DNA from 4 places in the Corynebacterium massiliense DSM 45435 genome. Region 3 is predicted to be linked to each of the others. Evidence: predicted binding sites of a transcription regulator. Region 3 holds the regulator's gene; each other region holds the start of a gene.
The links. Region 3 encodes LexA, which represses DNA repair genes until DNA is damaged. Its sites were predicted from a motif close to CGAACANNTGTTCG; they were not measured.

Region 1 (7,983 bases), 760 kb from region 3:
AAGCAGGGCGAAGATCATGCCGAAGGCGATGTACTTCATCATCACGATGTCGGAGAAGCCGAACGCGCCGGCGACCACGATCATGATGAGCGCCGCGGCGGTGATAATCCCGCCGGTGTGCGCGGTGCCCGCGGCGATGGCCTCGTCGGTGTCCGCGCCCTGCTTGCGGGCCTCCACCATGCGCGAGACCAAGAAGACCTCGTAGTCGGTGGACAGGCCGTAGATGATGGCCACGATGAGCACGAGGATCGGGCTCATCAGCGGGCCCGGCGTGAAGTTCAATAGGCCGGCGCCCACGCCGCCGACGAACATCGCGGTGAGGATGCCCAGGGTGGTGCCCAGCGAGAGCATCGTCATCACGATCGCCTTTGCCGGCAGCACAACGGACCCGAACACGAGCGCCATGAGCAGGAACGTCGCCACGATGATGTAGGCGAACATCCACGGCAGGCGGTGGAAGAGCGCGTCGAGGGATTCGACCTCCATTGCGGGCGTCCCGCCCACGTAGAGGTTCACGCCCTCCGGCGCCTCGATGTCCTCGAGCTCGTGGACGATGCGCGCGTAGTCGGCGCGGTCCTGAATGCCCGCCGAGAGCACCGTCGTGCCGTTTTCGGTGGGCGTTGCCGGCCGCATGGGTTCGGTCAGGCCCTCGATGTCGCGGACGTCCAAGTAGACATCGGCAAGCTGCTGATTGTCCGCGCCCTCCACGAGGAGCTTGACCGGCTCGGTGCGGAAGGCCGGGAACGTCTCGTTGAACTCGTCCTGGGCCTGCCGCGTCTCGTGGTTGGGCGGGAGGTAGCCCTCGTTGATGCCGCCGAAGGAGACGCTCACCAGTGGAATGGTCAGCGCAATCAGTAAGCCGCACACGCCAAAAGTGATGAGTTTGGCGTGCCGCATCGCCCGCGCCGGGATCTTGAACCACCAGGTCTCCTCGAGCCGGCGGCCCTTCCGCGAGGTGCGGCGCAGCGACCACTTATCGATGCCCCGGCCCAGCAGCCCGAACAGCGACGGCAGCACCGTCACCGACAGCAGCGCGGCCAAACCGACCGCGGAGATGGATCCGTAGGCGACGGATTTCAAAAACGCCTGCGGGAACAGGAATAGCCCGGAGAGGGCGACGGCGACCATGCCGGCGGAAAACACCACGGTCTGCCCGGCCGTGGCGGTCGTGGTGGCCACGGCGTCCTCGGTGGATTTGCCCTTGTCCAGCTCCTCGCGGAAACGCGAGACCATGAACAAGCCGTAGTCGATGGCCAGCCCCAGGCCGAGCAGAGTGACTACCGCCTGCGCGAACACGTTGACCTGCAGGAAACCGGCAAGCACGGAGAGGATACCCAGCGAGCCGAGGATGGACAGCCCGCCGACGATAAGCGGCATGAACGCGGCGACCACGGATCCGAAAACGATGAGCAGGAGCAGCCCCACCAGAGGCAGGGCGGCCTTCTCCGCGCGCGAGATGTCGTTGGCCATGCCCTCGTCGAGCGCGTCGGCCACGGCGGTGGCGCCGGCGATCTGGACCGGTACGTCGGCGGACTTCAGGTCGTCTTCCACCGCGCGGAAGTCTTTGAGCGTTTGCTCCCCGTCGCCCTTCAGTCCGATGGCGGCGAACGCGGTGGAATGGTCCTTGTTCACCATGTTCGGGTTCCGGGTGTCGAAGTAGCTGGTGACGTGGTCGATCTCGTCCGGGTGCTCACTCTTGAGCTGCGCCAGGTACTGCTTCGCAGCGTCGAAGTGCTCGTCCGGGTCGCTGAACAAGACGATGACGTCGCCGTTGTTGTCGCGGCCGAACGTGTCTTCCTCGATCCGCGCCGCGCTTGTCGATGCCGCGTGTGGGTCATCCCAGCCCTCCTGGCTCATGCGGTCTTCGAGCTGCGTGCCGAAGACGCCGAAGAGCGCCAGGATGGCGAGCACGATCACGATCGGGATGACCCGCCGGTGCCGATAGGAAAAGCGTCCCCACTTAAAGAACATGGCCGTCGCCTCCTTTGACTAGTCGTCGACGAGCGCGGAAATCGAACGGAACGGCTGCAACCACGCGCCCTCATCGGGCAGGTCGTCGAGGCTCACGCGCGGCAGCGGCTCGCGGAACGTGCCGGGAATGTCCTCCAGGTCGACGAAGTCGATGTGGTCTGCGCCGACGGCCCAGGAGGCGTGCTCATGGAAGCCGAGGACGGTGACGGGGATGCCGTCGTCGACCAGTTCGTCGATGAGGTCGTGGAAGTTCTGCCCGTCGGCGGACGCGATGGCCACGCCGGCGAGATCCTCGCGGCGCAGGTTGATGTGGTCGATCATGTCCGGATCGACGTCGGAGTCGTCGCTCAACTTCGGCTTGGCAAACACCGCGAAGCCGACGTTGCGGATCGCTTCCACCCAGGGGCGGATGACGTCTGCGCCGCCTGGGGCGACGTTGGTGAACACGGTCGCTTCCGGCTCGGCGCCGAACGAGCGCGCCTCGTAGACCAGCCAGCGGCCGATGGCATCGAAACGCGGGCGGTACACGGCGGTCGGGCGGCCGCCCAGGATCGCGCCGAGCCCCATGTCCATGTTCGGGGCGTCCCAGATGAGCAGGTAGGTGCCGGCCATTTAGATCTTCTCCCACAGGTACTCGGTGATGGTGTGTTCTTTGTCCAGGCCCTTGCCCTCGAACTTGGTGATGACCTGGCGGTCCGTCAGCTGCGGGCACTCCGGCCACGGCCAGGGGTGGAAACGCAGGGAAGGCTCGGCATCGACAAGCTCAGTGATCCACTCGGCGTAGTCGGCGTGGTCGGTGGCCACGTGCAGGACCCCGCCCTTCTTCAGGCGGCTGGCAAACAGGTTGAGCGTGCCGGACTGGATGATGCGGCGTTTGTGGTGGCGCGCCTTGGGCCAGGGGTCGGGGAAAAACACGCGGATGCCGTCGAGCGACTCGGGCGGGAACATGCGGTAGATGACCTCGACGCCGTCGCCGCGGATCATGCGGATGTTGTCGATGTCCTCGCGCACCACCTGGCCGAGCAGCTTGGCCAGCCCCGGCTTGTACAACTCCACGGCGATGATGTTCGTGTCCGCCTCGAGCGGAGCCATCGCGGCGGTGGAGGTGCCGGTGCCCGATCCGATCTCCACGATGGTGGGGTGGCCGGAGCGGCCGAACCACGTGTCGATGTCCACGGGGGCATCGGCAAGCTGCATGCCCAGGCGCGGCCAATGCTCGTTGAACAAGGCCTCCTGGTTGTCGGTGAGGGTGCCGCGGCGGAAGGTCACGTTGCCCAGCCGCGGGTAGTCGAGCTCGTTGCCGAAGACCTCGCGGAAGTCGGTCTGGGGCGGGCGGCCGCCGGAATTATGGGAACTATCAGCGCTATTCATCCCGCACTATTGTTCCCTGTACGCCGTGGAGAGGCAATTAGCCGCGCCCATACCCCTGTTTGGGGGAGACATATACCTCTTTAGTGCGAAATATGGCTGGTGCGCATGTGGTTTTCCGCCCCGGCGGGTGCCTCGCATGGCCAAAGCGGGAGGAAAATACTATGAAACGGCCCCCGAGGCGATACTCTAGGGGTGCAATCGCCTGCCAGTGCGGGCACTGAGGGCAGTGGTGTGTCATCGCTGCCCGTGTTTCTTTTAGCGGACCGGCTCTTGACTAGGAGATTTATAATGACCACCCCGATTAAGGGTCTCGTTGGCGAACTGCCGACTGACAACGACAAGCTGATTTCGTGGATCAACGAAGCGGTCGACCTACTCGAACCCGACCAGGTGGTTTTCGTCGACGGCTCCCAGGAGGAAGCGGATCGCCTCGCCGCTGAACTGGTGGAAAAGGGCACCCTCATCAAGCTCAACGAGGAAAAGCGCCCGAACTCCTTCCTCGCGCGTTCCAACCCGGCCGACGTCGCCCGCGTGGAGTCGCGCACCTTTATTTGCTCGGAGAACGAAGAGGACGCCGGCCCGACCAACAACTGGGCGCCGCCGCAGGCCATGCGCGAGGAGATGACCGATGCGTTCCGCGGCGCGATGCACGGGCGCACCATGTTCGTCGTGCCGTTCTGCATGGGCCCGATTAATGATCCGGAGCCGAAGCTCGGCGTGCAGCTCACCGACTCGGCGTACGTCGTGCTGTCCATGCGCATCATGACCCGCATGGGCGCGCAGGCGCTGGAGAAGATCGGCACCAACGGCGACTTCGTCCACGCCATCCATTCCGTCGGCGCTCCGCTTGCCGATGGCGAGCAGGACGTCGCCTGGCCCTGCAACGACACGAAGTACATCACGCACTTCCCGGACACCAAGGAGATCTGGTCCTACGGCTCCGGTTACGGCGGAAACGCCATCCTGGCCAAGAAGTGCTACGCGCTGCGCATCGCCTCGGTCATGGCCCAGGAGGAGGGCTGGATGGCTGAGCACATGCTCATCCTCAAGCTGACCTCCCCGGAGGGCAAGACCTACCACGTCACCGGCGCCTTCCCGTCCGCGTGCGGCAAGACCAACCTCGCGATGATCACCCCGACGCTCGAGGGCTGGACCGCCGAGGTCGTCGGCGACGACATCGCCTGGCTGCACCTGCGTGAAGACGGCCTCTACGCCGTCAACCCGGAGAACGGCTTCTTCGGCGTCGCGCCGGGCACGAACTACGCGTCCAACCCGAATGCCATGAAGTCCATGGAGCCGGGCAATACCCTGTTCACCAACGTCGCGCTGACTGACGATGGCGACGTCTGGTGGGAGGGCATGGACGGCGAGAAGCCGGACCACCTCATCGATTGGCAGGGTGAGGACTGGACCCCGGATTCCTCCACAAAGGCGGCGCATCCGAATTCGCGCTACTGCGTGCCGATCTCGCAGTGCCCGTCCGCCGCGCCGGAGTTCGATGACTGGAAGGGCGTGAAGATTGACGCCATCCTGTTCGGCGGGCGCCGCCCGTCCACCGTGCCGCTGGTGACCCAGGCCTTCGACTGGAACCACGGCACCCTCATCGGCGCCCTGCTCGCCTCCGGACAGACCGCCGCTTCGGCCGAGGCCAAGGTCGGCGCCCTGCGCCACGACCCGATGGCCATGCTCCCGTTCATGGGCTACAACGCCGGCGATTACCTGCAGCACTGGATCGACATGGGCGAAAAGGGCGGCGACCGCATGCCGTCCATCTTCCTGGTCAACTGGTTCCGCAAGGACGATGACGGCAAGATGCTGTGGCCGGGCTTCGGTGAGAACTCCCGTGTGCTCAAGTGGATCACCGAGCGCATCGAGGGCAAGGTCGACGCCGAGAAAACCGTCGTGGGCAACACCGCTCGCGCCGAGGACATGGATCTGTCCGGCCTCGACATCGACATTGAGGACGTTCGCCAGGCCCTGCACGTTGAGCCGTCCGAGTGGGCAGCCGACATGGAGGACAACGCCGAGTACCTCGCGTTCCTTGGCTCCCGCGTGCCGCAGGAGGTCCACGACCAGTTCAACGCGCTGAAGTCGCGCGTCGAGGAAGCGGATAAGTAGCTTCTCACTCTTTGGGCTTTAAGGCCCCAGCTGCGCACATGGTGTGTGTGGCTGGGGTCTTTTCGTGTTTTGCGGATTGCGTGACGGCGGTGTGTAACGAAACGAATACGTGTTCGAGGTGGGGGTTGACTTCGGTTTCCGGCCCGCTATGGTGGGTGGTGTGTAGAACACGTTAGCGAATACTTTTCGGGGGAGGGGCCCAATGGGTCCGTATTACACGGTGTCCACACCAGGAAACGACATAGCCACAACCGCGACACAACTACGCCAGTTCGAATACCAACTGCACTGTGAGTGTTTGCCGGATCCAGACGATGATTTCGATCTGGCCTGCACCCGCCTGGCCGGGTTGACGGGAAAATCACCAACCCGGGTGGCCAATATCTTCATGGCACTGTTCCGCCTGGATGAGCTACCCGGCCTGCGGGAGGTGCATGAGCGGTTGTTCCACCTGGATTTCTCCCGCCTGATCGTTATCGACCAGGTGTTGTGCAAACTCGGCACTCCAGATGAGGAAGCACTAGCGCGTATCGATGCCGCCCTAGTCAAGTATTTGACCCCCACCCGGGCGGGCCAAGTACTGCCGTCGGTGCGCAACTTACGCCGCAAACTCAACGCCTTAGTCGCTGCCGAAGACCCAGAACTTGCCGACGCGGTAAGCACAGAGGCAGAAAAGGAAGCTGAGAAACGTCGGAAGCGTAAAGGCCGGTATGACTGGTCGAGTCTTCCCGGCGGGGTGGGGTGTATCAGTGTTGAATACGACACGGAGACTGCCGCCCAGATCAATGGGGTGATCCGCCGGGTTGCCGACGAGTACGGGGTCAGCGCTTCGGAAGCGTTCGCGATGTTGGTGCTGACTGATATCAACCGGGATGTGGATGTGACACTGAATGTGTTTCAGGCGGCGGATCTTGCGCATGCGCCGGTGTTTGTCGAAGGTACTGGCTGGACCGACGCCGAAACAGGTGCCGAGCTTGCCGGGAAAGCATCCCGGCGTAAAGACATGAATGCGGCCGCCTGGATGGAAAGCACAAACTACTCCACCCCGGACAGGTTGAAGGCGTATCTCAATGGCAGGGATGGTACCTGCCGGTATCCGGGGTGTTGCCTGCCGGCGTATCGGTGTCAGAAGGATCATTGTGTGGATTTTGCGGACGGTGGGCCGACGGCAGCGTGGAATCTGGTGAATCTGTGCCAGCATCACCACAACATCAAAACCGACAAACGCGCCCGCTACATCCTCGACCCAGCCACAGGGGATGTGGTGTGGCTATTTACCGACGGCACCTGGCAGACCACCACCGCCGCTGGCCCGCTAGCACCAGAGACCTGCAACTGGCTGCAAACCGTCGACCAAGCCATTGCCACCCGCCGGGCCAACGCCCGCGAACGCGCCCTCAACACCAACCCAGAACCCGACACCCCCGACACCGAACCAACTAACTCCAACACCCACCCCGACACCGAACCCGACCGCGACTATGAAGAGGAGCCGCCGTTCTAACCACCCATCACGAGCCGATGTACTTATAAAGTCCACGGTCCACAAGGGACGACGGCGAACCAGTCTGCGGTGGCGGAATCGCTGGGGCCGGCAGCATTTTGAGGCATTCGGGCGGGTCGACTGGGTACTGATAGGAAGGCTCGGTCTTCCCAGCACGGGTCGCTGAAGTCACCAGCAGAGTTCAGCGAGCGCGCATTGCCGCGCTCGGGTTTGGCATTGAGCGCAGACCCCGCGGCTTCTGAAGGGGCCTGGCCAGGCGGGACAAGCACCGAATCCAGAATATGGATGTAGTGGTTATCGCAGGCCGGCGTAGAAATTTGCAAGATGCCGTGGTCGGTACGAGCCGGATTCCCCGGGGTCAGCCGCCTATGTCGGCGGGACATCACCGGACATTTGGACCTTCTGGGCGCCTTCATCCCAGGTGAAGGTAGCGAAGGCTTCCCCAGACGATGCGGGTCCCGATTCACCGGGCAGCGGGTACTTGTAGGTGGCGCTGATGGTGTCGTCGGACACAGTGGAGATGTTGCTGGTCTTGTACCCCTTCGCTGTGGCAGTACCGAGGTAGTCGCCGTGGTGGAACAGCATGATGTGAACCGGGGACGAACCGGTTGCGCCCTCGACAGGCACGACAATGTAGCTCAACGCGGCGCAGGGGTCGTACTCACCGGTGCCCGCGTATTCGAGGGACGGGACCACGCCCGGGACGCCGAAGTCCAATCCCGGTGCCCAGCGGCTGACTGCCTCGCTTGCCGATGCCCCGCAGGTTTCAGCGTCCTTTTTCGTGTCTTCGTCCTTTGTCGAGCTGCACTTGGTGACGTTCTCGCGGATGGCGTCAGGCATTCCGTCGGCATCCAGCTTGGCGGGGTCGAAGCAGTCGTATCCAGACTGCGGGGCCTTACCGTCCCATGGGTACCTCGCCCAAGAGTTGCTATCCCAACGAAGCACTACCGTGTCGTCGGTCTGGGGAACGCCGGCATAGAGCCACTCGCCGTCGCACTCCATGACGCTGGTGTACCGCT
Region 2 (7,983 bases), 690 kb from region 3:
ACTTCCGCATTGTCATCGCACGCCTCACCGCCACGCCGGAGATAGCGGGGCTTGCGTCCCCGGAACCGGTGACGGTCGACGCCGCGTGGGCGCCTGACGATGTCGCCGAGCACCTGAAGGAAATAAGCCTCGACACCCCAGACGAGGTGTCGGAGCAGCTGGTCATGCGTGACGGATCAATGGAGACGTATTACATCTCCGCGGACGACATCCGGTTCGACGAGGGCACCTCAATCGGCCTGTAAAGGCAGATCGGCGGCATCGACAAGCCGGTAGGCGTAGCCCTGTTCCGCCAGGAAACGCTGCCGGTGAATGGCGTACTCGGCATCGAGGGTGTCGCGGGCGACCACGGTGTAGAAATAGGCGGCGCGTCCGTCGGTTTTCGGGCGCAGCAGGCGGCCCAGTCGCTGCGCCTCCTCCTGGCGGGAGCCGAAGGTACCGGAAACCTGGATGGCCACCGCCGCCTCCGGCAGGTCGATGGAGAAGTTGGCCACGCGCGAGACGATGAGAACGGGCAGCTCGCCGGCGCGAAACTGGGCGAAGAGCTCCTCACGCTTCCGGTTCGAGGTCTTGCCGTCGACCACGGGGGCGCCGACGCGCTTGCTGATGTCCGCGAGCTGATCCACGTAACCGCCAATGACGAGGACCTGCTCGTCGCTGTGACGCTGCAACAGCGTGTCGATGACCCGCAGCTTCGCCCCCGCCGTCGCCGCGAGCCGGTAGCGGTTGCGCGGATCCGCCGTGGCATATGCGATGCGTTCGTCCGGGTCCATGTCCACGCGGACCTCGACGCACTCGGCGGTGGCGATGTAACCGGCGGACTCCAGCTCCTTCCACGGCGCGTCGTAACGCTTCGGCCCGATGAGGGAGAAGACGTCGCCCTCGCGCCCATCTTCGCGCACGAGGGTGGCCGTGAGCCCCAGCCGGCGGCGGGACTGCAGATCCGACGTCATGCGAAACACCGGGGCGGGGAGCAGGTGCACCTCGTCGTAGATGATGAGGCCCCAGTCGCGGGAATCGAAGAGCTCTAGGGCCTTGTATTCGCCCTTGGTCTTCCGGGTGACCACTTGGTAAGTCGCGATGGTCACCGGCTTGATTTCCTTCTTCTCGCCGGAGTATTCACCGATCTCGTTCTCGGTCAGCGAGGTGCGGCGGATCAGCTCGTCTTTCCACTGCCGCCCGGCGACGGTGTTGGTGACCAGGATGAGCGTGGTGGCCTTCGCCTTGGCCATCGCGGCGGCGCCGACGAGCGTTTTGCCCGCGCCGCAGGGCAGGACCACGACGCCGGAACCGCCGGACCAGAAGGACTCGGCGGCGTAGTGCTGGTAGTCGCGCAGGGCCCAGCCGTCTTCAATGAGTTCGATTGGGTGGGACTCGCCGTCGACGTATCCGGCGAGGTCCTCTGCCGGCCAGCCGACCTTGTACAGCTCCTGCTTGAGCCGGCCGCGCTCGGAGGGTGGGACTGACACGGAGTTGTCATCGATCCGTGTGCCCAGCATCCCGCCGACCTTCTTGTGGCGGGAAATCTCCTCCAGGATTGCCGGCTCGGACGATTCCAGGACCAGCCCGTGAGCAGGATGCTTGTCGATGCGCACCCGGCCATACCGCGACATCGTCTCGGCGACATCGACAAGCAAAGCCTGCGGAACCGGGAAGCGCGAGTAGTTCTCCAAAACGTCCACGACCTGCTCCGCATCGTGGCCGGCGGCGCGGGCGTTCCACAGCGCCAGCGGCGTAATGCGGTAGGTGTGGATGTGCTCTGGGGCCCGCTCCAGTTCGGCGAAAGGGGACAGGGCCGCGCGGGCCTCATCGGCACGCGGGTGATCCACCTCCAGGAGCACTGTTTTGTCGGACTGGACGATGAGCGGGCCTGCGGTCATCGACAAGTACTGCTCCCTTCCACGCCTTTTACTTCGTCAGCGCCTGCTTCCAGGTCATCTTGCTGCCGTTGTTGAGGATAGCCCGCTGGTAGATGCGCGCGACAATCCAGATGACGCCCGCGGTGGCCAACGCCAGGATGAGGTAGCTTGCGGCGAGCTCGCCCCAGCTCATCTGCCCGGCGGCGACCTCCAAGGGGGCGACGACGGTGGAGACCGGCGGGACCCAGCCCATCACGTTCATCAAGGTTGTTTCGGCGTGCTGCCAGCCGAAAAGCGGGACGTAGAACGTGGCCAGGACCAGCATCAGCACGGGCGTCTGGGTGGACTGCAGGTCTTCGGTGCGCCGCACCAACGACCCCGCGGCGGCGTATAGGCAGGAGAAGAAGAGCAAGCCGAGGAGCTCACCGAGGAGCATGACACCGATCAGGGGCCAGTTGATGGGGAAGTCCGTGACGAGCCCCGTGGCCGTCACCGATGCGGCGCCGGCGACCACGATGAGTACGGTGGCGGCGAATCCGATGAGGCAGTTGCCGAGGAGCTTGCCCGCCAGGAAATCAACCGGGCGAACCGAGGACAGGATGATCTCCACGACGCGGGAGGACTTCTCCTCCGTCACCCGCGCGCCGACCAGGCCGGCAAAGGTCATGATCGACATCATGACCACGAAGGTCGCGATGAAGACGGTGAAGATGTCCACGAAATTCTGATCCGTAATCCCGCCGTCGGATCCCTCCACGTCCACCTCGTGGACCTCGGAGGACGGGGTGGCGTCTGCAATGTCCTGCGGGTTGATATTCAGCTTTTCGTAGGCTTCCGCGCTGGCCGCCGTTTCGGCTGCCTGTTGCGCGGCCATGGTGACCGATTGCGACGCGCTGCCCTTGGTCAGCAGATCCCAGCCGCCCGCTTCCTGCTCGCTGGGCACGAGCGCGGCATCGGCCTCCTCGTCGTCGATGAGCTGTTCTGCCGCCGCGCGGTCCTGGGCAGTGACGGTATCTACTGATGTACTGGCGAACGCCGCCTCATCCATGCCGACGGTGGCGATGGTGTCCGGTTCGTCGTCGTCGGCGAAGAAGCTGATGATGAGCGGGCCGGCGATAGCGATGAGTAGCAAGAGGCCGATGAGCACGAGCATGGATTTGGTCTTAAACGCCACGGCCATCTCGCGCTTCATTACGGTGGTGATGGTGCGCATGGGGGAGTAATTCATGGTTTAGGCCTCCTCGGTCTCGGTGCTGGTGACCACGTCGCGGAACATTTCGGTGAGGTCGGGTACATGCTTGCCAAAGGAATGCACCGGGCCCGCAGCAAGCGCCGCGTGCAGAATGTCTTGGTCGTCGACGCCGTCAGCAGACTCGAGCACAACGGAGCGCTCGGTGGCGCCTACCAGTTGCGTCCCGGCCGGGTACCAGTCGCGAGCGGTGGTGCCGATTTCGTAGCGTGTCGGGCCAGCCTGCCGGAGCTCGTCCACCGTGCCTTCGGCCACCATGCGGCCGTGCGTGACGATGCCCACCCGATCGCACAACCGCTGCACCAAATCGAGTTGGTGCGAGGAGAAGATGACCGGCACGCCGCGCCGGGTGCGTTCCTTGAGCATCGAGGACATGACGTCGACGGCGACTGGATCGAGGCCCGAGAACGGCTCGTCGAGGATGAGCATGTCCGGGTCGTGGATGAGAGACGCCGCGAGCTGGACGCGTTGCTGGTTGCCCAGGGAGAGATCGTCGAGCTTGTCGTCTTTGCGCTCGCCCAGTCCCAACTGGTCGAGCAGTTCTTCGCCCGAGCGACGAGCCTTGTTCTTGCCCATCCCGTGGAGCTCGCCGAAGAAGACGAGCTGGCTGATGAGCGTTTCCTTGCCGTAGAGTCCGCGCTCTTCCGGCATGTAGCCGATGCGACGGCGGTTGGTGGCGTTGATGGGCGCGCCGTCGAAGTAGACCTCGCCGGAATCGGCGGAGAGCACGCCGAGAGCAATGCGCATCGTGGTGGATTTGCCCGCGCCGTTAGAGCCGACGAAGCCGTACATCTCTCCGTCGCGGACGCTAAAAGTCATGTCGTCCAGGGCTTGTTTGTCCCCGAACGTCTTGTTGAGGTGGTCAATGTCGAGGGTAGGCATGGGTCTTATTCCTCTTCCGTTCTAGTCCTCTACAGGCTGGTTGAAGGTCAGGGCATAGCCGACGGCGGGCAAGGTGCTGACAAGTAGATAAGCAACGAGCGCTAGGAAACCGGCAATGATGACCACTTGGTTAGCTGTGAAGTGATTGTCGAAGAAGTCTGGGCGGAAGTTGCCCACTATGAGCAGGAACACGGCCAAGGCGGACAACAGGAAGGTGGCCAGACGAAGTGCATGGTGCCGCCAGTGATCTAGAACCTCTGCCTCGTAATCGTCCAGCTTTGAAATAGGGGCCGAATCTGCGCTGTTAATGCTCATCCGCAACATGGTCCAGGGGACGCAAATGAGGATGAAACAGACAGCCATCGGCAAGAGCAGTGCGGAGGCGTGTTTGAAGAATGCGACGACCGCCAGAAGCGTCGCGATACCTAGGAGCGCATATACAGCAACGACTAGGAGCCGCGTTGCCGTGGGAGATAGTTGCAGCTGGGGTTTTGCGCTTGGCGTTGAGTTCGGCATTAGCTCGTCCTCGGATAGATTTCGGTGGACATCGGGGTGAACGCGGTGCGAGAGAAGACCGCTTCGACGGGAAGTTCGAAGACTTCGCAAATACGGAATGCGAGGTCCAGGCTCGGGGAGTGGTCGCCGCGTTCTAGTGCGCCGACGGTCTGGGGATTGACCTCGATTTCCTCTGCGAGCTGTGCGCGTGACATGTCCCGTTCGACGCGCAGGACCCGCACCCGGTTATGGATAGGTTTTGAGGGACGTTTCTTTGGGGACATAATTTAAAGTGTTGTATAAACCCAACGGAATGTCAATAGATGGAACCGGATGTTGGGTTCCGGGGTGGGGGTGGGACGGAGGGGGTATCGTCAAGCGGGGGTGCGGGGAGCCTGGTCGGTCCTGTGGTAAAGGAATGTTTGTTCGTCTGGGAATAGTTCGGTGTCCAGGGTGGTTGTTAGGGTTAAGAATCGAACAAAGAACCGAATACCTAGGGGCTGACCAAGCCGATGTTGCCGTACTACAAAGTCCACACACCCGACAACGACCTAGCCACCACCGCCACCGCGATTCGTACCCAGACCTACTTCTTGTTCAAGCGCCATCTTCCTGATGTGGAGGAGGACTTCGAACTATGCGCTAAGAAGTTCGCCAGCCTCACCGGCATTTCGGCTGGGAGAGCGGGAGATATTATTACTGCGCTGTATCGGCTGAAAGAGCTGCCGAAGCTCGAGGCTCTGCAGGAGAGTCTTTTCCACTTGGACTTCGCTCGTCTCATCGCAATCGATCGCGTGCTCAACAAGCTCTACCTTCCGGACGAGGAGGTGCTTGCGCGTATCGATGACGCTCTGACCAGCTACCTCACCCCGCGCCGGGCGGGCCAGGAGCTGCCGAGCATTAGAAACCTGCGCAGAAAAGTCAACATGCTTGTCGCCGCTGAAGATCCGCAGCTCGGGGTAGGTGAAAGCGACGAGGATGTCCTGTGGCGCCGTCGCAAAAGAATATATGACTCGTACTCTCTGCCGGGCGGAATGGGAGCGATCGAGGCGCAATACGACGCCGACACAACCGCCCAGCTCGATGCGGCTATTTCTCGTACCGCCGATGAGTATGGCGTGTCCAAATCGCAGGCGTTGGCGATGCTTATCTTGAACGATATCGAACGCCCCACCAATGTCACTTTGCACGTCTACCAGGCGACCGACCGGCCGAACAGCCCGGTCTATGTCCAGGACTTCGGGTGGGTGGATCCCGAAACGGGCAAGCGGCTCGCTGCCCGCGCAACGACAACCCGGGACATGAGCTTCGCTGCGCAGGCCAAAAGCGACAGCTACGCCACTCCGGACCTCATCAAGGCATATATCAACGGCCGCGACGGGCACTGCCGCTACCCGGGCTGTTCGCGGCCGGCCTCGAAATGCCAGAAAGACCACTGCGTGGACTTCAAAAAGGGCGGGCCCACCGCCGCATGGAACCTAGTGAACCTGTGCCAACACCACCACAACATCAAGACCGACAAGCGGGCAAAGTACGTCATCGACCCGGATGCCGACGATGTCGTGTGGTTGTTCGCCGACGGCACCTGGGAAGCCACGGTCGCGGAAGGGCCGCTATCACCCGACGCGTGCAACTGGCTGCAGACCATCGAGCAGGCAATCATCGCCCGGAGGCGCAACGCACATGAGCGGGCCAAAGCCAATTACGAAGCGCAGCAAGCTAGCCCCGACCCCGACGAGTGGGGTGAACCGCCGTTCTAGGACAGGGAAATCGCCGAGATTCGGTGCAGCGGGAAGCGGACTGTCTGCCCGCCGGTGAGGACGTCGGCCTGCCCGCCGTTCACGCTCAGCGGGGTGGCGGTAATAGTTCGCGGCGTGCCGTTTTTGTCCGCATACGTAATGGACACGGGACGTCCCCCGCGGGCCGCGACATGAAGGAGGTCCAGCGACGGGCTGGCATCCGTCGAGCCGTCAGCGTCGTCCCCGTCGTGGTCTCGGATCGAGCGCACGACCTTGTCGATGTCGAGCCCGCGGTCCGGGCGTGCCCGTGGACTAGGCAGGGGAACCGTTGCAGGCTCGGGCCGGGCGTCGATGGAGGCCCCGGTTTCGTCTTCGGCGGCGGGACTGAAGCCTTGTTCGCGCAGCTTGTCCAGGACGGCCGACAGCCGCAGCGTGCTCACTGCAACGGTAGGGGCGATGAGGCGGAGCTGGGGGAGGTGGCGTGTGGCATCGGCAAGCAGGGCAGGGTCCTCGCTGCGCACGTAGCACAAAGCCGCGCCGGACCGGAGGGTACCGTGGCGGCGGGTGAGGTCGTCGAGGAGATAAGTGACGGTTTGCGGCACCTCGCCGATGGCGTGCTCGCGCAGGAAGTCGGCCAGTTCGCCGGCGGTCGCGCCGTGGTCGAGGCCGCGGCGAAGCGAGTTTTCGCTTAGACGATACACGCTGGCCAGGCCGGGCGACTCCAACTCCGCGATCGTGGCCAGCCGCTTCCGAATATCTGGCTCCAGGGGCCCGGGGGCCAAGATCGTCATGTCGGCCTGCACGATGAACTGGTCGACGGTGGCAGGGGTCAGCTCCGCAGTCACGGCGCTGGTGTCTTCGTCCTCGGCGCGGATAAGCACGGAGGTGGCGCGCCCGCGGGCGATGAGGCCTACACGCTCCGCTTCCGCATGGAGGTTCTCAATGGTGCTCGCGGCCGTCGACGAGGCGAACAACGGGAACCTAAACCGCAGCTCCTCGAGGAATTCGGGGAAAGCCAATTCGCCGTCGGTGTGGCGGTACACGGAAAGGACGCGGTCGCGAAAGCCGTTCAGCCGTGGGCGGTTGGTCTCCGGGTCGATGCCGCGGGTGGACATCCAGGTGGCCCAGGGGGAGTTGAGCCAGGCATCGATAAGTACGGCCCAGCGTTCGGATAGCTCGGCCTCCTGCCAATCGAGACCGCGGGTAGTGGCGCCAAGGAAATTGCCGTCAAACCCTTTCGGTTCGCCGCGGCCCAAAAGCCCCGCCGCGAAACCGAGTCCGACCAAGCGGGCAGCATCGGTCGGGGTAGTGTTCAGGGATTTCGCCAGCTGCTTGACCGAACGCACCCCGAGGGACTTGTCTTTGAGCAGCTCGATGGGGCTGTAGCCGACGGCGTCGATGAGCTCTCCGACAAGGCGGACGACCTCGAGCCCGGCAGCGGCGCCTGCCTCGTCCGCTTTCTTATCGATGCCCGGTTGACCCGCCCTACCCGACGGCTGCGTGGGGATGGGCGCGGCGTCCTCCCCGCGCAACGCGGACCGCACGGCCCGTGGGAGGCGCACCGTGCGGGAATCGACGCGCTGCAAGAGGCCGGCTGCGAGAAGTTGTGGAATGGGACGGGACGGATCGGCATCAGGGGCCGCGTCCCGGGTGGTGCCGGTGCCGCCCGCCTGGAGGAGGGTGTTGAGGATGTGCCGCTGGGAATCGTCAAGCTGGGCAAGATCCTCTGGCGAGACGGCCGCTTGGTCGAGAAGGCTCC
Region 3 (7,983 bases):
GCCCGCAACACGAAGTTCGTCATTTTCCCCGGCTCGTCGCTGGCGAAGAAGCCGCCGGAGTTTCTCATGGCAGCCGAGCTGGTGGAAACTTCCCGCCTATTCGCCCGCGACGTGGCCAAGATCGACCCCGCATGGGTGGAGAAACTCGCCGGCGACCTAGTCAAGCACAGCTATTCGGAGCCGACGTGGTCGCGCAAGCGCGCTGCCGCCGTGGCACACCAAAAGTCCACCCTGTACGGCGTCACCATCGTGGCGGACCGCATGGTCCCCTACCACCGCGTCGATCCCGCCGCCGCGCGCGACATGTTTATCCGCGAGGCGCTCATTGCCGGTGATTGGTCGACGCACCATGAGTTCTTCCACGCAAACAAGCAGAAGATCGAAGATGCCACCCAGCTGGAGGAAAAACTCCGCCAGCGCGGGCTTGTCGCCGACGAGGACATGCTCTTCGACTTTTACGACGAGCGCATTCCGGCGACTGTGACCACGGGCAAGCACTTCGACTCGTGGTGGAAGAAGGAGCGGCGACAAAACCCTGAGTTGCTCGATTTCGACCCCGCCAAGCTGCTGACTACGTCGGATGAGGGAACGGAGGAGCAATTCCCGGCAACGTGGCGGAAGGGCTCCGTCGAATACGAGTTGAGCTACCGTTTTGAGCCCGGCGATCCCCACGATGGCGTCAGCGTTCTTATCCCCATCCCGCTGTTGGCAGGCGCGGATACCGAAGGTTTCGACTGGCTGGTGCCCGGATTGCGCCTCGAGCTGGTGACCGAACTTATCCGTTCGCTGCCGAAGGGCCTGCGCCGCACGGTTGTGCCCGCGCCCACCTTCGCGGAGCGCGCCCTTCCCAAGTTGCTGCCGTATGAGGGGCCTTTGACGCAGCAGCTTGCCGATGTCCTGCGCGAACTCGGTGGCCACGGAATCAACGCGTCCGACTTCCATCCAGAGAAGCTGCCGGCGCACCTGCGTATTAACTACGCGGCCGTGAACAAGCGCGGGAAGATCGTCGATTCCGACCGCGATCTCGACGCGCTTCGCCAGCGGCAGGCCGGCCAGATTTCCACCTCGGTGCGCAAGGCTGCAGAAAAGTCGGCTGCGGCGCACGGCCGGGGCAGCGCGCCCGCCGGCCGCGGGAAGACCGGCGCCGGTAACAAGGGTGACGCTGGTGATGGTGCCGCGGGCACAGGTCACGAGGCGACGGAATGGACCGCGGAGACTATCGGCGATATCCCCGCCGAAGTCCAGACCACCGTGGACGGCCAAGACATGACCGCGTACCCGGCGCTCGAGGCGACGCCGCATGGGGTGCGAGTGAAGTACCACCCCACAAAGGCAGCTGCCGATACCGGCATGTTCGGCGCCACCTTAAAGTTGCTGCTCAAGGCGACAAACGTGAAACCTCAACAGATGGTCAAGGGGCTTCCGCTCCAACAACGGGTGGCAGTAGATAACTATCCGCACGGCGGCGCCCAGGGACTGGTCAACGACTGTCAGGTGGCGGCCACCCGGGATCTGTTGGTGGAAGAAGGCGGGCCGGTGCGTTCGCCGAAGGAGTTCGCTGCCCTGCGTGACAAGATCACGCCAAAGGTTGCCGGCCGGGTGCGGCAATACGTGGTCGCGCTGGCACCGGGTCTGGTCGAATACGGCAAGGTCGCCGAAGAGCTAAAGTCCTGGGACGGTCCGGCCATCGAGGATATGCAGCGTCAGTTGGCGTTCCTCTTGCCCGCGAACGCGGTGACGGTGCACGGCATCGGAAATCTGAAGCACCTGCCGCGGTATGTGCAGGCCATGCGCGTCCGCCTCGAGGAGATGGATATTGATCCGGACAAGGACGCGGACCGGCAGGCAGAAATTGATGAGGCCAAAGCCGTTATCAACCACAAGCTGCGCTCGCTGCCGAGCGGTGCCCGCAACTCCAAGGCGGTTAAGGACCTGTACTGGATGATCCAGGAGATGCGGGTATCCCTCTTCGCCCAGCGCTTGGGCACAGCCCGCCCGGCTTCGCTGCGCCGCATCCAAAAAGCCGCGGCCAAGTTGGGACGGTCGAACCGCCAGTAAAGCGGTGGTAGCGGCTAGTAGTCGTCGCGGTCGCGGCGCCGCATGAGGCGGATCTCCGACTCGAAGTCGTCGGCACTTTCAAAGGACTTGTAGACGGAGGCGAAGCGCAGGTAGGCCACCTCGTCGAGGTGGCGGAGTGGTTCGAGGACCGCTAGACCGATTTCGTTGGCCGCCACCTGGGAGCTGCCGTGGCCGCGTACCGTTTCTTCTACTTCTTGGGCCAGTCGCTTGAGAGCGTCATCGCTGACATCTCGACCCTGGCAAGCGCGCCGTACGCCGCGGATGAGCTTGTCGCGGCTGAACGGCTCCGCCAGGCCATTGCGCTTGACTACCAAGAGGACTGCCTTTTCGACGGTGGTAAAACGGCCGCTACAGGCCGAGCATTCGCGGCGACGGCGGATAGAAGTTCCCTGTTCGACAACTCGCGAATCGATGACGCGCGACTGCGCATTGTGGCAAAAGGGACAGTACACCGCGGGGTCGTTCCTTCCGATTGAGACGACAGGACTACCGCGTAGTGTACTGCCCGAACGTGGCTTCGTTCTATTTGTTCAACACTGCGGTCTACTACCTAGCGACCTGCACCGACGCCGGCTGAACGGACGCGGTGGTAGCACTAGCCGCAGCCCCGTAAGACCCACCGACCGCGGCATCCGAGACCGTGTCAGTGCCGGTAAAGCCGGCGATAAGAGTGCCGATAAACACTGCGGTACCGAACACAGCACCGAGCGCTACGTTGCGGCCGCGCCCGCCCTCTTCCCGGGCAGCATTTTCCGGCGATGCGTTCGATTGGGACACCGCGGGGCGCGCTTCGGTGCCTAAGCGAGAAGGGCCTAAAGTGCGCATGTTATGCCCCGCGTAAAAGTTTTCGGGGTGCCCGTTGCGCCTTCCTACTTCGGCCCCGGGATCCCACACCGCGGCCGCAGGCACTGTAGTGGCCTGGAAGGACGAGGAGTAGCGAGAGGTAGCGGGATTTTTTACTGCGAAGACCATGTTCATTCCTTTCGTTCGACAGCCTCACCGTAGAAAGCGCAGTGGACACAGCACCGGGAGCGTCGATGAAGTGTTCGATTTAGCTGACGTGTTCGATTTATAGCACGCCGGTCACACACTGTCTAGAAACACGCCCACATTTGTCGAACATGTGTCTAGTCCGTGCTACAACTAGAAGCACAGAACGCACCGACAGCAAAGGACTCACGACTCATGGGCCGTAAACCAGCCGGGGGCAAACCCGATATCTCTTCTCTGTCCGCCCGCCAGCGACGGATTTTGGAAGTCATCAATGACGCCGTGTTGCTGCGCGGTTACCCGCCAAGCATTCGCGAGATCGGTGATGCTGCGGGACTGCAGTCCACTTCTTCCGTCGCCTACCAGCTCAACCAGCTGCAGGAGAAAGGCTTTTTGCGCCGCGACCCGAACAAGCCACGCGCGGTCGATGTGCGTCACTTCGAATCTGAATCCTCAACGCGGGGTGGCGGGAAGAAGTCCAAGGCGAAGGATGCCTCCACCACCGACGCCGCGGAGTCGGTAATCCCTGAAGACGCCGGCAAGGTCAACTACATCCCCGTCGTCGGGCGCATTGCGGCCGGCACACCGATTACGGCGGAAGAAAATATCGATTCCTACTACCCGATGCCGGACGAGTTGGTGGGCAACGGCGATCTATACATGCTCCAGGTCGTCGGCGACTCCATGCGGGACGCCGGCATTCTTAACGGCGACTGGGTCATCGTCCGCTCGCAGTCGGTGGCCGAAGAGGGCGAATTCGTCGCCGCGCTGTTGGACGACGAGGCTACGGTCAAGGAATTCCACCGGGATTCCAGCGGGGTGTGGTTGCTCCCCCACAACGACGCGTACGCGCCCATTCAGGGCGACGATGCCCAGATTATGGGCAAGGTCGTCTCTGTCTTCCGCAAGCTGTAGCGCATGTACGCCGAAGAGCGACGCAGACAGATTGCCTCGATGACCGCCGTCGAAGAGCGCGTCAACGTCACCGAGCTCGCCTACCACTTCGCGGTCACCGCGGAGACGATCCGGCGAGACCTGGCGGTATTGGACCGCGAGGGCTTGGTCAACCGCGTTCACGGCGGCGCCGTGGCGGCTCAAACATTTCAGACCACGGAGCTTTCCCTCGACGCGCGTTTGCGCTCGGCGCCGGGAGCTAAGTCCGCCATCGCGCGTGCCGCCGCGGATTTTCTCCCCAGTCGCGGCGGCAGCGTCTTTCTTGACGCGGGTACGACCACCAACGCGCTCGCCGACCTCATCGCCCAGCGGCGGGAGCCCGACGATCTATCCATCGTCTCCAACAGCTTGCCCATCTGTCTGGCGCTCGCGCGGCACGACGTAAAAAACGTGCAGCTGCTGGGCGGCCGGGTGCGTGCTATCACCCAAGCCGTTGTGGGAAGCACAGCCCTGCGCACCCTCGCCCTGATGCGAGCCGATGTCGCCTTCGTCGGTACTAATGCCCTGACCATCGATCACGGCCTATCGACGGCGGACGCCAAAGAGGCCGCTATCAAGTCGACGTTTATCACCAACTCGAACAAGGTCGTCGTCTTGTGCGACTCGTCGAAGCTGGGCAACGACTATCTGGTTAGTTTCGGCTCCATCTCGGACATCGACGTCGTCGTCACCGATGCAGACGCTCCCGCCCACTACCTCAACCAATTGCGCGAGCGGGACGTCACCGTCGTTGTCGCGCAACCGGACGGCGAGGCACCGGGAGCTGAGACGTCGGGAGCTTAGGCTTCGCCGAGGATCGTCCGCACAGCCGCGCGGGCTGCCTGCGGATCATCGGCGTGAATGGCCGCGGCGGCCATGTCGCGGCATTGCTCCAGGGTGACATCGGCAAGCTGGGCTCCGACGCTGGCCACCGCCGACGATGCCGCGGACAGCGAGTTCACGCCAAGCCCCGTCAGAACGCAGGCAAGCAGCGGATCGGCTGCCGCCTCACCGCACACGCCCACCGCGATGGAGTTTTTCTGCCCCATCGTGCAGGTGTGCTCAATGAGGCGAAGAACGGCCGGCTGCCACGGATCAGTGAGATACGCCAGCTGCGGCGACAGGCGATCCGCGGCCATCGTGTACTGCGTGAGATCGTTCGTGCCGATGGAGACGAAGTCCAAGTGCGGCATGATGGTATCCGCCATGAGCGCGGCGGCGGGGACCTCGATCATCGCGCCCGGGATGAGCCCCCGCTCGCGGCACAGGCCCGCGAACCACTTCGCCTCGCCCGCCGTTGCGACCATCGGCGCCATGACCCAGGTGGGCGCGTCTTCCCCACGCTCCGCCGCGGCCACCGCAATGGCATCCAGCTGACGGGTGAGCAGCGACTCATTATTGCGGGCCACGCGCAGGCCGCGCACGCCAAGGGCAGGGTTTTCCTCCGCGTCGAGGGTGGCGTAGCTGATCGGCTTGTCCGAGCCCGCGTCCAAGGTGCGCACGACTACCTTCTGATCGCCGAGCGCCTCGAAGACCTTGGCGTAGACCGCCGCCTGTTCCTCGACGGACGGTTCTTCGCTCGCAGACAGGAACGACAGCTCGGTGCGGTACAGACCGATGCCTTCCGCCTGGGACTGCGCAGCAATCCGGGCGGCGTTGCCGTCCGCAACATTCGCCAGGAGCTGCACGCGGTGCCCGTCCGCGGTGTGTGCAGGGCCTTCCCATCGCGCGATACGCTCGGCGCGTTCCTGGTACTCCGCAACGGCGGCCGCGGCCTGGTCCGGCTCCGCTGCACGGTCGACCGCCCCGGTAGAGCCGTCAACGAAGAGGCGCTCGCCGGTCGGGATCTCGCGCAGCACCGCGCCGGTGGCTACCACGCACGGGATACCCAGCTGGCGGGCGATGATGGCCGTGTGGCTTGTCGGGCCACCCAGCTCGGTGACCAAAGCCTTGATGTGCGCGGTATCGAGCGTTGCGGTATCCGCCGGCGCGAGATCGTCGGCGCACAAAACCGCTTCACCGGCGACGTACGGAAGGCCGGGTTCTTCCTCCCCACGCAACTCCGCGATGGTTCTATCGCGCACGTCTTTTAAGTCCGTGGTGCGCTCGGCCATGACCCCGCCCGCGGCGTTAAACATGGTTACGAACTTCTCCGTGGCGGCCACAACGGCGTATTCGGCTGGGTGGCCGGATTTAATGTTGCGGCGCACTGCCTTGTGCCAGCCGCGATCTTTGACCATCTTCGCCGTGGCAGTCAGCACTTCCGCGGTGTTTCCGTCAACGGAATCCGCGCGCTCGCTTAAGCGCTGAGCCACCACTTCGGCGGCGGCAACGAAGCGTTCGAATTCTACGTCTTTTGCATCATCGGCAATCGTCTCGCCCGCCTGCGGCAGCTCGGGCCGGGGGCGCACCCACACCGCGTCGGCGTACGCAACACCGGCGACAACGCCCGTTCCTTTGATTAGTTCTGCCGCGTCCTTTTCTTCGCTCATACTCAGCACTATCCCTTCGCTGGGCGCTCAATCGCCACCTCTAGCCGCCTTCCTGTGCCTAGGAACGGCGCGAAAAGTAGGTTGTTGAGCGCATGGATAACCACAAAGAATGCATCTAGATTAAAGGCCTTTGACAATTAGGCACAACCGGGAAACAATCGGGGCAAATGCCTGGTTTAATTCTTACCCTCACGCCGAATCCCAGTATCGACGCGACCATCGCGCTCAACGAGCGCCTACTTCACGGTGCCGTCAATCGCGCCGCGCACGTGACGCAGGTGGCCGGTGGCAAGGGATTGAACGTGAGCCTCGCAGCGCAGCTCGCGGAGCATCCGACGGCGGCCATCGTGCCCGCGCGTGACGATGACCCGTTTATCCGCCTCGCCTCCCGCACCGGCATCGCCTGCCACCGGGTCCCCATCACCCCGCTGTGCCGCGTGAACACCACCGTCAACGAACCAGGTGGGAAGACGACGAAGCTCAACGGCCCCGGGCCCGCGTTGAGCGCGGAAGAAAAGCAGGCTATCGAAGACGAACTTGCACAGCGTGCCCCCGCGGCCGACTGGATCGTGCTCGGCGGCTCCCTGCCCGGCGGCGTGCCGGTCGACTGGTATTGCCGTCTGGTGCAGGTCGCACGCGCCGCCAATCCCACCGCCCAGATCGCGGTGGACACCTCGGAAGATCCGCTGTGTGAAATCGTGCGCGATCTGCCGGCGAGTGCTCCCGATTTGGTGAAGCCGAACGCGCACGAACTCGCGCAGATTCCGTCCGAATTCCGCACCGGTAGCTCCGCGAATGCCACGGGCGACGAGCTCGAGGCTCAGGCCGCGCAGGGCGATTGCTCCGGAATTATCAGCGCAGCCCGCGTCCTGACCGCCCGTGGGGTCGGTCGCCTCCTGGTCACCTTGGGCAGTGCCGGCGCGGTACTGGTGACTGACGATGCCGCGTGGTCCGCTACCCCGCCGCCCATCGATAAGGTGGCCTCCACCGTGGGGGCTGGCGATGTCACGCTGGCCGGGTTCATCCTGGCCGAAAGCGCCGGGGCTTCGCCCGCCGAGGCGCTCCGTCAGGCCGTTGCATACGGAAGCGCTGCGGTCACTCTCCCCGGTTCGGAGCTCCCCGCGCCCGGCGATGTCGATATCGCCGGCACGCAGGTGCGCGAGCTGTAAAACCACGCCTGCCTCTCCCGGGCACAGCTGGGAAACAGAAGGCCGTACACTAGGGAGGCAGTTAAATCCGAACAGACCCTTTGTACGAAAGGAATGTGGTTATGGCTTCGAAGACCGTCAAGGTTGGTTCCTCTGTGGGCCTGCACGCTCGCCCGGCTTCCATCATCGCCGACGCCGCCGCCGAGTACGATGATGACATTTTCCTTAACCTGGTCGGCGAAGAAGACGACGACGAAACCGATGCGGCCTCCTCGCTGATGATCATGGCTCTGGGCGCCGAGCAGGGCGACGAGGTGACCGTCACCTCCGACAACGCCGAG
Region 4 (7,983 bases), 520 kb from region 3:
TATAGCCGTTGCATTCGATATCGCGCTTCGCTTTCTTGGCTCGCTGGGCGGCGCGCTTGTCTTCGATGTTGCAGATCATCAGCCACAGCGTTTTCAACGCCGCGGTATCGTTCGGGAACTGGCCGCGGTTACGGGTAGCTTTACGCAGTTCAGCATTCAGCGACTCGATCGAATTGGTGGTGTAGAGCACCCGGCGTGCCGCCGGCGGGAACTGTAGAAACGGCACGAACCGCTCCCAAGCGTCGCGCCAGACTTTGACCGATTGCGGGTATTTCCGGCCCAGTTCACTGGCTTCGAACGCATCCAAGGCGGCACGGGCGGTGTCCTCGTTTGCGGCCGTGTAGACCTCACGCAGCGCCCGGGAGACCCCTTTGCGGTCTTGGTAGGACACCCACCGGTTCGCAGCCCGAATCAGGTGCACGATACAGGTCTGCACCATGGAATTCGGCCAGGTGGCTTCCACGGCTTCCGGCAGGCCTTTGAGCCCGTCGCAGCAGACAATGAACACGTCCTGGACACCGCGGTTGGCCAGATCCGCGCAGACCGATGCCCAGAATGCGGCACCTTCATTTTCAGCGATCCACAATCCCAGGATGTGCTTGATGCCGTCCATGTCGACGCCAACCGCCATATAGCAGGACTTGTTGACCACGCGGTGGCCGTCACGGATTTTCACGCGTAGCGCGTCGAGGAAGATCACCGGGTAGAACTCGTCGAGCTGGCGGTTTTGCCAGATCATGACCTCGTCTAACACCGCATCGGTAATGGTGCTGATCGTATCCGGGCTCATATCCACCCCGAGCGTGGTCGCGAGGTGATGCTGGATATCGCGCACTGTCATCCCGCCGGCGTATAGCGAGACGATCATGTCGTCGAGTTCTGTGAGTCGGCGTGCGCCCTTGGGCACCATCCGGGGAGTAAAGGTGCCGGCACGGTCCCTGGGCACGGTCACTTCCACCGCGCCGTAGCCAGAATTGACGGTCTTGGTGTACGACCCATTGCGGTGATTGTTGCCCTGTGCGGATTCGACTTGGGCTTTGGTCTTGCGGTCAGAATGGCTATAGCCCAAATGCGCATCCATCTCCGCCTGCAGACCAGCGTTGATTGATGCCTGTAGCAGGCCTTTGACCAGCTCGCTTGCATCATCAGCGGAAGCCGACAGCTCGCTGATCAAGCTGGCGAGCTCAGGATTTTCCATCAGCTTCTCGCTGATCTCATTGACCTTTGCCGGGTCATGGTTTTTCTTCGGTGACACCGTAGTCATTATCGGTGAAACTCCTTCTAGATCAGAGCCTCACACACAAACTTCCTGACACCCTCTGTTGTGATGATGCTGGCACAGATTCACCAGATTCCACGCTGCCGTCGGCCCACCGTCCGCAAAATCCACACAATGATCCTTCTGACACCGATACGCCGGCAGGCAACACCCCGGATACCGGCAGGTACCGTCCCTGCCGTTGAGATACGCCTTCAACCTGTCCGGGGTGGAGTAGTTTGTGCTTTCCATCCAGGCGGCCGCATTCATGTCTTTACGCCGGGATGCTTTCCCGGCAAGCTCGGCACCTGTTTCGGCGTCGGTCCAGCCAGTACCTTCGACAAACACCGGCGCATGCGCAAGATCCGCCGCCTGAAACACATTCAGTGTCACATCCACATCCCGGTTGATATCAGTCAGCACCAACATCGCGAACGCTTCCGAAGCGCTGACCCCGTACTCGTCGGCAACCCGGCGGATCACCCCATTGATCTGGGCGGCAGTCTCCGTGTCGTATTCAACACTGATACACCCCACCCCGCCGGGAAGACTCGACCAGTCATACCGGCCTTTACGCTTCCGACGTTTCTCAGCTTCCTTTTCTGCCTCTGTGCTTACCGCGTCGGCAAGTTCTGGGTCTTCGGCAGCGACTAAGGCGTTGAGTTTGCGGCGTAAGTTGCGCACCGACGGCAGTACTTGGCCCGCCCGGGTGGGGGTCAAATACTTGACTAGGGCGGCATCGATACGCGCTAGTGCTTCCTCATCTGGAGTGCCGAGTTTGCACAACACCTGGTCGATAACGATCAGGCGGGAGAAATCCAGGTGGAACAACCGCTCATGCACCTCCCGCAGGCCGGGTAGCTCATCCAGGCGGAACAGTGCCATGAAGATATTGGCCACCCGGGTTGGTGATTTTCCCGTCAACCCGGCCAGGCGGGTGCAGGCCAGATCGAAATCATCGTCTGGTTCCGGCAAGCACTCACGGTGCATGAAGTATTCGAACTGGCGTAGTTGTGTCGCGGTTGTGGCTATGTCGTTTCCTGGTGTGGACACCGTGTAATACGGACCCATTGGGCCCCTCCCCCGAAAAGTATTCGCTAACGTGTTCTACACACCACCCACCATAACGGTTCCAGAACCGAAGTCAAACCCCACCTCGAACACGTATTCGTTTCGTTACAAACCGCCGTCACGCAATCCGCAAAACACGAAAAGACCCCAGCCACACACACCATATGCGCAGCTGGGGCCCGGGAAGGACCGGCGGGATACTTACACGTTGAACTTGAAGTCCACGGTATGTAGTTGCAAAGTTACTTTCTCGAGAACCTCGCCGCCCACGTCGCTCCCGCGTTGGGTGGCAGCCGAACCACAAAGGATCAGTCATCTGCTATCCCATCGACTAATTCTTGCAGGTCGCAGGACCTTCGCGTAACTGTCAGTTCAGCACACTTTGAATCGTTCAGCACACGATGTATTGTTCAGCACATGCTGACTATTGCTTCACGCCTCGACGTCATGAACCGGCTCGGCCGGGCCATGGCGGATCCGACGCGTTCCAGAATCCTGATGACACTACTCGACGGCCCGAGCTACCCGGCCGTACTTTCGCGCGACCTGGGCCTGACCCGCTCAAACGTCTCGAACCACCTGACCTGCCTGCGTGACTGCGGCATCGTCGTTGCCGAGCCGGAGGGCCGCAAGACACGCTACGAAATCGCCGATCCGCACCTCGCGGCAGCGCTCAACGCGCTGGTGAACGCGACGTTGGCTGTCGACGAAAACGCCCCGTGCATCGACCCTGAGTGCTCGGTGCCCGGCTGCGGCGAGAAGGGAGAGGACGCATGAGCTCGGCGTGTGGATGCGAACACGAACCCGCCACGGAGATCGAAGAACTCGATCGGCCATGGTGGAAGGACCCCGAGTTGCTACTGCCGATCTTCTCCGGCGTAGCCCTCTGCGTAGGCCTGGCGCTGGGCTGGTCCGGGCTAGCGACACCCGCGACAGTACTGTTCTGGGTCGGCCTGCTGCTAGGGGCGTATACGTTCGCGCCCGACGCGATCCGAAACCTTGTCACGAAGCGCAAGCTCGGCATTGGTTTGCTGATGACCATCAGCGCGGTCGGCGCGGTAATCCTCGGTTACGTCGGAGAGGCCGCGGCGCTAGCGTTCCTGTACTCGATCGCCGAGGCGCTGGAAGACAAGGCGATGGACCGGGCGCAGGGCGGACTGCGGGCACTGTTGAAGTTGGTACCGCAGACCGCGACGGTGCTGCGCGACGGCACGTCGGTCGAGGTCGCAGCGAAGGACCTCGCGGCTGGCGAGCTTATGCTCGTGCGCCCCGGAGAGCGGATCGCCACGGACGGCATCATTCGGTCTGGGCGCTCCAGCCTTGACACCTCAGCGATCACCGGAGAATCCATTCCGGAGGAGGTTGCGCCCGGCGACGAGGTGCCCGCGGGAGCGATCAACTCCGCCGGTGTGCTGGAAGTCCAGACGACCGCAGCTGGAACGGACAACTCGCTGACCACACTCGTGGACCTGGTCGAGCAGGCGCAGGCGGAAAAGGGCGACCGCGCCCGGATCGCCGACCGGATTGCCCAACCCCTAGTGCCCGGGGTGATGATCCTGGCGGTGCTAGTCGGCGTGATCGGCTCGCTGCTGGGCGACCCCGAGACGTGGATCACCCGTGCGTTGGTGGTTCTGGTCGCAGCGTCGCCGTGCGCGCTGGCAATCTCCGTGCCGCTGACGGTCGTGGCCGCGATCGGCGCGGCCAGCCAGTTCGGCGTGGTCATCAAGTCTGGCGCGGCGTTCGAGCGGCTCGGCGGCATCCGTCACCTGGCGGTGGACAAGACCGGAACCCTCACCCGCAACCAGCCCGAGGTTACCGGCGTGGTCCCGGCAGACAGGTTTGATCGGGCGCAGGTGCTTACTTTCGCGGCGGCAGTTGAGCAGCAATCGACGCACCCCCTCGCCGCGGCGATCGCGGCAGCGGGGCCCGAAGCGCCCGCCGCCCAGGACATCAGCGAGGAAGCCGGGCACGGCATCAGCGGCACCGTCGAAGGCCGACGGGTGCTGGTGGGCAGCCCCCGGTGGATCGACGCCGGGCCACTGAAGGCAGACGTTGAGCGCATGGAGTCCGAAGGCCAGACCTGCGTCCTAGTCACCGTCGATGACGCTCTCGCCGGAGCGATCGGTGTCCGCGACGAGCTGCGTCCCGAGGTTCCCGAAGCCGTGCAGACCCTGCGCGCCAACGATGTGGAAGTGAGCATGCTCACCGGCGACAACACTCGCACCGCCCGGGCGCTGGCTGAAATCGCCGGAATCGACGACGTGCGCGCCGAGCTGCGCCCTGAGGACAAGGCAAGCATCGTCGCCGAATTTTCCTCCAAGACGCCGACGGCGATGATCGGCGACGGCATCAACGACGCGCCGGCACTGGCGGGCGCGACGGTGGGCATTGCGATGGGAGCAACCGGCTCTGACGCCGCGATCGAGTCCGCTGACGTCGCCTTCACTGGCCACGACCTCCGGCTGATCCCGCAGGCGCTGCAGCACGCCCGCCGAGGCAGCAGGATCATCAACCAGAACATCGTGCTGTCTCTGGCCATCATCATCGTGTTGATGCCACTGGCGATCAGCGGTGTGCTGGGCCTGGCCGCCGTCGTGTTGGTTCACGAAGTCGCTGAAGTCATCGTGATCTTGAACGGCCTGCGGGCTGCACGAGCGAAACGCTGAGGCTGTGACCGGCAAGTCTTATAAGAGTTAAACCACGCGCCGAGCGCACACACGTTGGACCAGGCGAGTCATTCGAGTTCACCACCTGGTCCTTCTCGATGCGTGCAGGCACGGGAACTGTGGGTGAACCTAATAGTTCAACGGCCCGATACCGCTTGCAGATTCTACACACGAGGTAGCGGAATGGACCGAGGCCGAACGAAAACCGGAGTTAGAGACAGCGCTCTTCAACCTCCCCCCCCCCCAATAACGCGAAACGTCATTAACGCTCCGCGTTACACATTAAATTTGAATTCAACGATGTCGCCGTCCTGCATGACGTAGTCCTTGCCCTCTTGGCGGACCTTGCCGTTGGCACGCGCGTCTGCCATGGACCCGGCGGCGGCAAGGTCGTCGTAGGAGACGATTTCAGCCTTGATGAAGCCCTTCTCAAAGTCGGAGTGGATAACGCCCGCCGCCTGCGGAGCGGTATCACCCTGGTGAATGGTCCAGGCGCGGGCTTCCTTCTCGCCGGCAGTCAGGTAGGTCTGCAGGCCCAGCGTCTCAAAGCCGGCCTTCGCCAGCGTTTGCAGGCCCGGCTCGGACTGGCCGACGGATTCGAGGAGTTCTTGGACCTCGGCGGCATCGTCAAGCTCCAGCAGCTCCGTCTCCGTCTGGGCATCGAGGAAGACGCACTCGGCCGGCGCGACCAGCTCACGCAGCTCGTCCTTCTTCGCGTCGTCGGTAAGCACCTCCTCGTCGGAGTTGAAGACGTAGAGGAACGGCTTCGCCGTCATCAGGTGCAGCTCCTTGAGCAGGCCGAGATCGACCTCGCCTTCCTTGGAGGCGGCGAAGAGCGTGCGATCGTCTTCCAGCACCTCCTGGGCTTTCTTCGCGGCGTCGACGACCTCCGCTAGGTCCTTGTTCTTCTTCGCATCCTTTTCCAGGCGGGGCAGAGCCTTTTCGATGGTCTGCAGGTCCGCGAGGATCAGCTCGGTATTGATGACGGAAATATCGCTCGCCGGGTCGACCTTGCCGTCGACGTGGACGACGTTGTCATCGCTAAACGCACGCACCACCTGGCAGATCGCATCGGCCTCGCGGATGTTGGACAGGAAGGCGTTACCCATTCCCTCACCCTCGGAGGCACCCTTGACGATGCCCGCAATATCCACGAACGACACCGTCGCCGGGAGGATGCGCTGCGAGTTGAACATCTCCGCCAAGCGATCCAGGCGCGGGTCAGGCAGCTCCACGAGCCCGACGTTGGGCTCGATGGTGGCGAACGGGTAGTTGGCCGCCAGGATCTCGCTGCGGGTCAGGGCGTTGAACAGAGTGGACTTGCCCACGTTGGGCAGACCGACAATACCTAGTGTAAGACTCACGCTGGCAATCCTAACGCACCACTTTTCACCCGCTAGATGGTGTTCGGGCAAGATGGTGTGCGTGAATCAACACGAAGACCTCGACTCCATCTCGCCACACCCGCCGGGCGATCAGGTCGATCGTTCGGTTGTCGTCGGCGAAGTGGTCAAAAGCGCCGCCCTGTGGTCGGTGCGGCTCGTCCTCATCGGGGCGATGCTCTACCTGGCCGCCCAGCTGGTGGGCAACTTCTGGCAGGGGATCCTGCCGGTCGTGCTCGCGCTTATCGTGTGCACTGTGCTCTCCCCCGTCGCCCAGGGGTTGCGGAAGATCGGGCTGCCCAGTGCGCTCGCGGCCATCCTCACGGTGCTGGGCGCGTTCGGGCTCGTCGGTGCGCTCATCGCTGTGATCGCGCCGAGCTTTGCACGGCAATCACAGTCGCTCTACCTGCAATCGGTCGAGGGCATTCAGCGCCTGCAGATCTGGGCACAGGGCCCGCCGCTCAACCTCAACTCTGAGGATATGGGCAGCTACGTCGACGAAATCGCGTCGTGGCTGCAGCAGCGCGCCGGCAATATCGCGGGTTCGGTCTTTACGGGTATCGGCACGGCGACGTCCATCGTCATCACGCTGTTCATCGTCACCGTCCTCACCTTCTTCTTCCTCAAGGACGGCGACCGGTTCCTGCCCTGGCTGCGCCGCGCAACGGGCCGCCGCACCGGCTGGCACCTCACCGAGCTTCTCACCCGCGGGTGGAAGACCCTCGGCGGTTTCATTCGGGCGCAGGCGCTGGTCTCGCTTGTCGATGCCGTCTTCATCGGCCTCGGCCTCCTCCTCATCGGGGTGCCGCTCGCACTGACCTTGGCCATCATCACGTTCATCGCGGGCTTCATCCCGCTCATCGGCGCAATCGTCGCGGGTGCGCTGTCGGTACTTATCGCGCTAGTGTCGTTGGGCTTTACCCAGGCGCTTTTGGTGCTCGGCCTCGTGCTTTTGGTCCAACAGTTGGAAGGCAACATCTTGAGCCCGTGGCTGCAGTCCAAAGCAATGGACTTGCACCCGGTCATTGTGTTGGTGTCGGTCACCGTGGGATCCGCTCTGTTCAACCTCGTCGGCGCATTCCTCGCCGTACCCGCGGCCGCCATGGTGGCGGTAGGCTACCGCTATTTCCAGGACCAGATGATGCTGCAATCCGGCGAGAAGCGGGTCGACGACATTCACTTCGTGACCTCCGCCGGCTACCTCGCCGGCCGCTACTCGGAGGCCCAGGGCGAGCATCGCCGCGCGGTGTGGCGGCAGGCCCCCGAGCAGGCAGCTAGCGCGGCGGCCGCCGAGGACCTGGTCTCGGAGGACAAACCGCTGACCGACGAGGTGAACATCGACATGGACGCCGCGCCCACCAGTACGGACACGGGAAGCAACTGGGCCAAAGAAGCTCTCGACACACTGTTTGGAAAACGGAGGTAGACCTGCCAGTGAGCACAGCGGTTTCAGTCGTGTTCCTTCTCCTCGGGCTAGCCGTGGGCGCGGTCCTCGGCTGGCTGGTACGGGATCGCCGGCAGGACGAGACCCCGCCGCCGGCGCACGACCTCGTTCCGCTGGAAAACGCCATGGCGGGGCTCAACCAGCACCTGCACGCGCTGGAAA

Region 1: the regulator LexA is predicted to act here: its motif matches at 5,563-5,576, upstream of CMASS_RS09645 (HNH endonuclease signature motif containing protein).
Region 2: the regulator LexA is predicted to act here: its motif matches at 4,901-4,914, upstream of CMASS_RS03090 (HNH endonuclease signature motif containing protein).
Region 4: the regulator LexA is predicted to act here: its motif matches at 2,416-2,429, upstream of CMASS_RS03880 (HNH endonuclease signature motif containing protein).

Annotation. Positions count from the first base shown of each region.
Region 1 covers NZ_CP063189.1:2,088,040-2,096,022, reverse strand. The annotation lists gene CMASS_RS09665 (MMPL family transporter) at 1-1,971, opposite strand, end outside; gene CMASS_RS09660 (NYN domain-containing protein) at 1,990-2,583, opposite strand; gene trmB (tRNA (guanosine(46)-N7)-methyltransferase TrmB) at 2,584-3,342, opposite strand; gene CMASS_RS09650 (phosphoenolpyruvate carboxykinase (GTP)) at 3,631-5,460, shown strand; gene CMASS_RS09645 (HNH endonuclease signature motif containing protein) at 5,759-6,964, shown strand; gene CMASS_RS09640 (LppP/LprE family lipoprotein) at 7,331-7,983, opposite strand, start outside.
Region 2 covers NZ_CP063189.1:637,824-645,806, forward strand. The annotation lists gene CMASS_RS03060 (hypothetical protein) at 1-245, shown strand, start outside; gene CMASS_RS03065 (DNA repair helicase XPB) at 231-1,880, opposite strand; gene CMASS_RS03070 (ABC transporter permease) at 1,909-3,087, opposite strand; gene CMASS_RS03075 (ABC transporter ATP-binding protein) at 3,091-3,990, opposite strand; gene CMASS_RS03080 (hypothetical protein) at 4,012-4,506, opposite strand; gene CMASS_RS03085 (helix-turn-helix transcriptional regulator) at 4,506-4,769, opposite strand; gene CMASS_RS03090 (HNH endonuclease signature motif containing protein) at 4,998-6,245, shown strand; gene CMASS_RS03095 (helicase-associated domain-containing protein) at 6,242-7,983, opposite strand, start outside.
Region 3 covers NZ_CP063189.1:1,324,430-1,332,412, forward strand. The annotation lists gene hrpA (ATP-dependent RNA helicase HrpA) at 1-2,058, shown strand, start outside; gene nrdR (transcriptional regulator NrdR) at 2,073-2,531, opposite strand; gene CMASS_RS06255 (hypothetical protein) at 2,626-2,856, opposite strand; gene lexA (transcriptional repressor LexA) at 3,265-3,984, shown strand; gene CMASS_RS06265 (DeoR/GlpR family DNA-binding transcription regulator) at 3,988-4,806, shown strand; gene ptsP (phosphoenolpyruvate--protein phosphotransferase) at 4,803-6,494, opposite strand; gene CMASS_RS06275 (1-phosphofructokinase family hexose kinase) at 6,662-7,663, shown strand; gene CMASS_RS06280 (HPr family phosphocarrier protein) at 7,765-7,983, shown strand, end outside.
Region 4 covers NZ_CP063189.1:804,745-812,727, reverse strand. The annotation lists gene CMASS_RS03885 (IS256 family transposase) at 1-1,264, opposite strand, end outside; gene CMASS_RS03880 (HNH endonuclease signature motif containing protein) at 1,295-2,329, opposite strand; gene cmtR (Cd(II)/Pb(II)-sensing metalloregulatory transcriptional regulator CmtR) at 2,747-3,106, shown strand; gene CMASS_RS03870 (heavy metal translocating P-type ATPase) at 3,103-4,995, shown strand; gene ychF (redox-regulated ATPase YchF) at 5,271-6,359, opposite strand; gene CMASS_RS03860 (AI-2E family transporter) at 6,421-7,803, shown strand; gene CMASS_RS03855 (DNA recombination protein RmuC) at 7,812-7,983, shown strand, end outside.